Regions from separate parts of the Mesorhizobium sp. M0862 genome, predicted to be linked through region 1. Evidence: riboswitches for the same ligand, from Rfam matches in the RefSeq annotation. Region 1 holds a riboswitch; the other holds the start of a gene.

What was found. A riboswitch is a leader RNA that binds a small molecule or an ion and turns the genes downstream of it on or off. The one in region 1 is predicted to bind thiamine pyrophosphate.
Region 2: linked by a shared signal. The riboswitch ahead of thiB (thiamine ABC transporter substrate binding subunit) and the one ahead of NKI15_RS09115 (YkoF family thiamine/hydroxymethylpyrimidine-binding protein) in region 1 are both predicted to bind thiamine pyrophosphate.

The regions. Positions count from the first base shown of each region.
Region 1 is NZ_JAMYOJ010000005.1:36,570-39,961, forward strand. It holds gene NKI15_RS09110 (ABC transporter permease) at 1-557, opposite strand, end outside; gene NKI15_RS09115 (YkoF family thiamine/hydroxymethylpyrimidine-binding protein) at 813-1,421, opposite strand; TPP riboswitch at 1,412-1,524, opposite strand; partial or broken gene NKI15_RS09120 (GSU2403 family nucleotidyltransferase fold protein) at 1,735-2,124, shown strand; gene NKI15_RS09125 (hypothetical protein) at 2,374-2,625, shown strand; gene NKI15_RS09130 (DUF2934 domain-containing protein) at 2,782-3,021, opposite strand; gene NKI15_RS09135 (hypothetical protein) at 3,114-3,329, opposite strand.
Region 2 is NZ_JAMYOJ010000011.1:202,908-206,299, reverse strand. It holds gene thiP (thiamine/thiamine pyrophosphate ABC transporter permease) at 1-852, opposite strand, end outside; gene thiB (thiamine ABC transporter substrate binding subunit) at 1,073-2,080, opposite strand; TPP riboswitch at 2,124-2,238, opposite strand; gene NKI15_RS18575 (thiamine diphosphokinase) at 2,401-3,054, shown strand; gene NKI15_RS18570 (ABC-F family ATP-binding cassette domain-containing protein) at 3,063-3,392, shown strand, end outside.

The sequences.
Region 1 (3,392 bases):
AGCGCCGAAGGCAGGCGCGCCAGCCAGAAGATGCGCCAGCGCCCTGCCCCCATGGTGGCGAGCATCTGCGAAATCGCCTTGCTGGTCGCGGCAAAACCCTCGACCAGCGCCACCATCATCGGGAAGAAGGTAACGAGCGCCACAAGCAGGATTTTTGGCATCAGCCCGAAGCCGAACCACAGCACGATGAGCGGCGCGATCGCGACCAGCGGCAAGGTCTGGCTGACGATCAGCAGCGGAAACAGCGCGCGGCGCAGCGGGGCCAAGAAATCGACCAGCGCCGAAAGCACGAAGGCAGCGACCAACGAGCAGGCGAAGCCGGCTGATGTGGCGCGGATGGTAGGCAGCGTGTTGTCGGCCAGGGCGGCGCGATGCTCCCAGGCCTGCTGCAGCACGCGCGACGGCGCCGGCAGCACGGTGGGGGCGACACCGCCGTAGCGGGCGTAGAGCTCCCAGGCCGCGAGGAGCAGGGCGAAGGCGAAGGCGGCGGGGATGGTCTTGGCGATGCCGGCGGCTAATCTCCCCCCTCGAGGGGGAGATGTCGCCGAAGGCGACAGAGGGGGTCGTCTCGCATAGAGCGCCCACGCCTTGCCGATGCGAAAAGGACGTCGGCGCTCCACGCGCTGGGACCCCCTCTGGCCTGCCAGCCATCTCCCGCTCGAGGGGGGAGATTCGTGGGCATCGCGGTCTTCGCCAATCGCCAATGGCTCCCCTCCTCTTTGTGCTGAGGGGTCAGAGGCATCTCCTCCACGCAATGGGTCAGATAAACCAGCCACGGCAATATCCTCAAGGAACGACGCTTGAGCCGCGGCTCAGACGGCGCTCGGGCTGTTCGCCGAGATCGTGATGTCGAGGGTGACGTGGCCGGCGCCGGGGCCGAAGCGGCAGAAGGCCTCGTTGAGCGTGGCAAACACGGCACCGGCATCGCCACGCAATTTGGTGCAGAAGTTCTTTGAGCGCTCAAAGACGCCGGACTGTTTCAGGAAATCGATGCAGCCGTAGATCTCGTCCATATGGTCGCCCGTGCCCATAACGTAGAGCGAGAACTGCGCCGCCACCGGCTGGCCGGTCGACGGCGTGGCCTGGACAGCGCGGATCGCGGCGATCTTGCGCTCGTCCAGCGGAATGGCGGGGCCGCCGGTCTCGTCGGAGCGGCAGATCGGATCGTCGGGCTCACCCGGACAGCCGCGCGAGACCGCCGCCGAAAGCACGCAGTGCTTGCCGCTTTTGGCCGCCGCCACGAACAGGTCGCGCATAGCGGGAAACAGCACCTCGGGCGGCCCGACCGTAAGGGTCGAGATGTCATCGGTTTCGATCCGCAGCCGGTCGCGCCACGGATCGAGCGCGCCGAGCGCGCCGAGGATGACGCCGACGAAATCGTCGGTCATGGGATAAAGGGAAATCTGTGCGCCTGAAAACATCGCCCGCCTCGCTCCGCTGGTATTATCCAGATCAGCTTTAGGGTCCGAAGGCTTGCCGCCCTCATCTCAGCCCCGACGATACGGAGCACCCCTGTGGATGGGCGGGTTAAAGCATTGTTCGAGACATTGGGGAAGCCGTTTGTTGAGGCACTGCGGCAAAGTGTTTTAGGCCAGACGTGCCGGGCGCCTGGGCGTTAACAGACGACTCGTCAGTTCGTTGCGTTATAAGGTTTCCACGAACTTCTTATAACTGCGTTGGAATTCAAGCTGATAAACGTAATTATAAGAAAACGGCAGAGACTCCGCGCAGCCCTTACGGTTTCTGGATCTCCTTATCCGCGACCCCATCCGGACTGTGCTCCTGCATCGCTCGGGCTTGCCTGTGCTGGTCCCCTCGCCCCAGCGCCACGCCATCCACAAGCTGATCGTCGCCTCGCGACGCGGGCCGAGCGCTGGCGCCAAGCGGGAGAAGGATCTCCATCAAGCGCGCCTGCTGACCCAAGTGCTCGAAGCCACGCGTCGCCAGGACGACCTTGCCTTCGCCTTCATGGAAGCGTGGGAGAGGGGCGAAAACTGGCGCGAGACGATCCGGGGCGGCTTGAACCTGTTCGACGCCGCCACGAGGGAAACAGTCAACACCATCCTGGGGAAATCCCTCCGCGAAATTGGTGCGACTCCTGAAGGATTCACGATGCGGGATTAGCTGAAGCGACCGCTGCTATATTCATTTCCATCGTCCCAACTGTACGAATTGGCTTGACGCTTATTCGTACATAAAGTACGATATCTCTTTTCTCAGAGAGGAATGTCCTTGAGCACAGCGAACCATGTTGCCTTCGCCGATCTCTCTCGTCCTTTGCAGTCATCTCCGTCGTTGCCGCCGCCTTTATTGCCGCCCCCTTTGTTGCCCTTGTCATTCGATCAGTGCCAACGCCTCGCCGGGGCCTGGCGAATGGCCAGCCAGGACATCGCCGACGACATCCGCTTCATCCGCCAATATCTGAAAGTCGTTGCCGAGAAGGACGAGAGGCTGTCGACCGGCACCCTTGTTCACAGCCGCGCCTATGTCGAGGCCTGCGCCGGCTGGCTGCCACAGACTGTAACGCGCTATCTGCGCCACCTGCGCCAGATCACCGAATGCGAACTGGCTATGACAGCTGCCGGGATTCGCTTTGCGCTGTCGAGTTATGCCTGGGAGGCATGAGGGGCGGCTGTCGCCAAACACAAGGAATTGCGCTGCCCGTCGCAGGCGCAATTCGTCAGGTTGAGAGGCTCGGGCGCGCCTGAACGGCGGGCGCCAAGGATGGCCCGGCCAGCGAATTCCGGCCTTGCTTTATTTCGACTGGCCTTATTTCTGGCCTTATTTCGATTTGGCTTTGCCGGACTTTGCGGCGGCAGGCTTCGCGGCCTTTGGCTTGGCGGCTGCCTTGGCGGGCTTGGCGTCAGCTTTCTTCGCCGCCTTTTTGGGCTTGGCGACCGCGCCATCAAATTCAGCCGTGGCCTGCTCCCAGTGTTCCTGATGCGCGCCTTCAGGCCGGCCGGCCTTTTCCCAGATCTCGTGCGCGCGCTGGCGAATGCGGTCCTGTTTGTCGTCCGTCACTTAAGCCTCCGTGGTTGGGTCCGGTCGGTTGGTCCAGATTCCACGAAAACATTAGCCGAAAATTCGGCCGGCGTCTTGAGTGACGAGACATCTCAGCGCGGGTCGGAAATCACCGCAACGCCGAGCAGCGCCGCCTTCTTGACGATCAGCCCCGCGAGGTCGGCATCCGAACGATCGGTGCCGGTGCGCTCCCGCAGGAGCGCGATCGCTTCCTTCATCGATAACAGCGCCGTGTTGCGCTCGGCCAGCAACTTGTCGCAACACGCCGCAACATTGGCGGAGTTCGGGGTCTCGACATGCGGCAACATGGCAATTCTCCTTCATCATGTTCATCATTCGGCCCTGCCGCCCTTTTAGGAAGAACGACAGGG
Region 2 (3,392 bases), on a different contig from region 1:
GAACGCTGTTTCTGCTTTGCCGGCCAAGTGATAGCGGCGCGGCGCGACAGGCAAATTGGCGTCGCCGGTCACATTGGCGCCGAGCCGCGTCAGCGCCAGCATGACGGCGAAAGTCAGCGCGATCTGTAGCACCGTCAGCGTCACCGCTCGCGCCGGATCGAAGTCGAAACGCAGCGCCTGATAGATGGCGACTTCCAGCGTCGTCGCCGCCGGCCCGCCGCCGAGGATCAGGACGATGGTGAAGGAGGTGATGCAAAGCATGAAGACAAGCCCGGCGACGCCCGGCAGCGCGGCGCGCAGCACCGGCCACTCGATCAGCCGGAAGGCTGGCCTCGCCCCCATGCCGAGCTGGCTCGCCAGCCGCCATTGATCGGCCGGCACCGTTCCCAGCGCTTCGAGGAACAGCCGGGTGGCCAGCGGCAGGTTGAAGAAGACGTGGGCGACGAGGATGCCCGACAGCCCATAGATGTCGGGCCAGCTCTGGCCACCGATCGCGGCGAAATAACCGGCGCGGCCATAGAGCGCCAGTATTCCCAGCGCTCCGACAATTGCCGGCAAGGCAAGGGGCACAGTGAATAGCTGCAGGATGAAGCCGCGTCCGAAGAAGCGCGGATGCCGCGACAGCGCCCGGGCGACGAAGAGCGCCGGTACGGCGGAAAGCAGAGTCGAGAGCGCAGCCTGCCAGAGCGTGAAGCGGACAACGCGCAGGAGATAGAGGTCAAAGGCGGACGCGGCGCCGGAAAGGTCGTGCGCGCCTTCGCGGATAAGGCCGGCGAAGGCGCCACCGATCAGCAGCGCGATTGCCGCAAGCGCGACAATGCCGGCCGTGATGCGGGGGTCAGAGCGTTGCACTCTTTACCGGGCCTCGCGTTCCTTCGCGCCCCCCTCTGTCCTGCCGGACATCTCCCCCACAAGGGGGGAGATCAGCTATTTCCGCGCCCCGCTTATTCCTGCAACCTTGGCGACTGGCGAAATCGCCGACGATAGCCAATCTCCCCCCTCGTGGGGGAGATGTCCGGCAGGACAGAGGGGGGCGCCGTAGAGCACTCATCTTTTGACTATACAGCCAAATCTACTTGCTCATCACCGCCAGCCATTCATCCACCCAGGCCTTGCGATTTGCCGCGACCTCTTCCGGGCTGAACAGCAAGGTCTTCGCCGGCTTGACCAGCCTATCAAAAGCCGGATTGAGCGGCTTGTCGGTTTTCCCGGCCGGGAACATCCAGTTGGTCTCCGGAATGACATCCTGGAATTTCGGCCCGGTCATGAAGGCCAGGAACTTCGCCGCCAGCGGATTCTTCGCGCCCGTGGTGGTGATGCCGGCGACCTCGATCTGCAGATACTCGCCTTCCTCGAACGAGGCCGCCTGGTAGCGCCTGGTGTTCTCCGCCACCATGTGGTAGGCCGGCGACGTCGTATAGGAAAGCACCATCGGCGCCTCGCCCTTGGTGAACAGGCCGTAGGCCTCGCTCCAGCCCGGCGTCACCGTCAGCACTTTGCCCTTGAGTTTCGCCCAGGCTTCCGGCGCCTTGTCGCCATAGACCGACTTAACCCACAGCAGCAGGCCAAGGCCCGGCGTCGACGTCCTCGGATCCTGGATGACGATCTTGTCGGCGGCATCGCCCTCGACCAATTCCTTCAGGCTCTTCGGTGGGTTCTTCAGCTTCTCGGTGTCGTAGACGACGGCGAAATAGCCATAATCGTAGGGCACGAAAGTGTCGTCGCTCCAGCCGCCCGGCACGTTGTTTTCAGCCACCGCGCCATGTGGGACAAACAGGCCGGAAGCCTTGGCTTCCGCGGTGAGGTTGGTGTCGAGGCCAAGCACGATATCGGCTTTGGTCGACGCACCTTCGAGCTTGACGCGATTGAGCAGCGCGACGCCGTCGGCCACCGAGACGAAGTCGACGCTGCAGCCACACTCGGCCTCGAATTCCTTCTTCACCTGGGGGCCTGGACCCCAGTCGGCAGTGAAACTCTCATAGGTATAGATCGTGAGTTTTTCCTGCGCGCACGCAGGGCTTGCCAGTAGCGAAACAGCAAGCCCAAGCGCTGGGACAAGACGGGACAAAAAAATGCGCATCGGCGCCTCCTTCATTCGTGTTGAAAGGAATTGAGGCGTCGGGCTGTCCGAAGCGTCTAATCCCTCCGCCGGTACAAACCGGATCAGGTTCAGCGGGTTGGCGAGACTGCCTCTCAGCCGGTCCGCGAAGATCGCGTCCGGCACCCCGTTAGAGCGTTTCGACACATAGGCCCGGCCAAGGTGCCACGCAAGTGGAAGTTTGCCCGAGCGTGATCCCGGAAAGTGGAATCCGTTTCCGGAAAAAGATCATGCTCCAACAAAGAGTGACGGTGCCGCTCGGCCTTCCGTTTCGTCGGCGGGGCTGGTAAGGGCCAGCGGATATGAGCACATTCACCATCCTGCTTGGCGGCGATCTCGTCCGCACGCCGCGGCTCGACCGCCAGGTCGCGGGCACGCGCGTCATCGCCGCCGACGCCGGCATCGGTCATGCCCGCCTGCTCGGCGTGATGCCGGAGCTGTGGGTCGGCGATTTCGATTCGGTGCCGGCGGACCTGCCTGCCGATCTCGCCGCCGTGCCGCGGGAGGTGTTTCCTCCCGAAAAGGACAAGACCGATGGCGAACTGGCGATCGCGGCGGCATTGGAACGCGGCGCCACCAGCCTGGTGCTGGCCGGCGCTTTCGGCGGCAAGCGCGCCGACCACGCCTTCCTCCATCTGGCGCTCAGCCTGCGGCTGGCCGAGGCCGGGACAAAAGTGCTATTGACCAGCGGAGCGCAGGAAGGCGCCCCTCTGCTGCCTGGCAAGGCCGGCTTCGACTATGCCGACGGAACGCTGTTTTCGGTGCTCGGCTTTTCCGATCTTTCGGGCCTCACCGTGTCCGGCGCGAAGTGGCCGCTCGACCATGTCGAGGTCGTGTTCGGCTCGTCGCTGACCATCTCGAACGAGGTCAAGTCCAACACGACCGGGGGCGGCCTCGAAATCGCGCTCGGCCATGGCCGCGCGCTGCTGCTCGTCCACCCCCTACCCCTTGCCTGAAAGCTGACATGGCCCCGCCCCTTCTCAACCTCGACGGCATAAGACTGACCTTTGGCGGCACGCCGCTGCTCGATGGCGCCGAATTGACGGCGTCCGCCGGTGACAAGATCGCGCTCGTCGGCCGCAACGGCTCCGGCAAGTCGACGCTCCTGAAGATTGCTGCTGGTCTGATCGAGCCGCAAGACGGCGAGGTCTTCCGCCAGCCTTCGGCAACGGTGCGCTATCTCCCGCAAATGCCCGACATGGACGGCTTTGCCAATGTGCGCGCCTATGTCGAGGCCGGGCTTGGGCCTGCCGACGATCCCTACCGCGCCACATATCTGATGGAGCATCTCGGC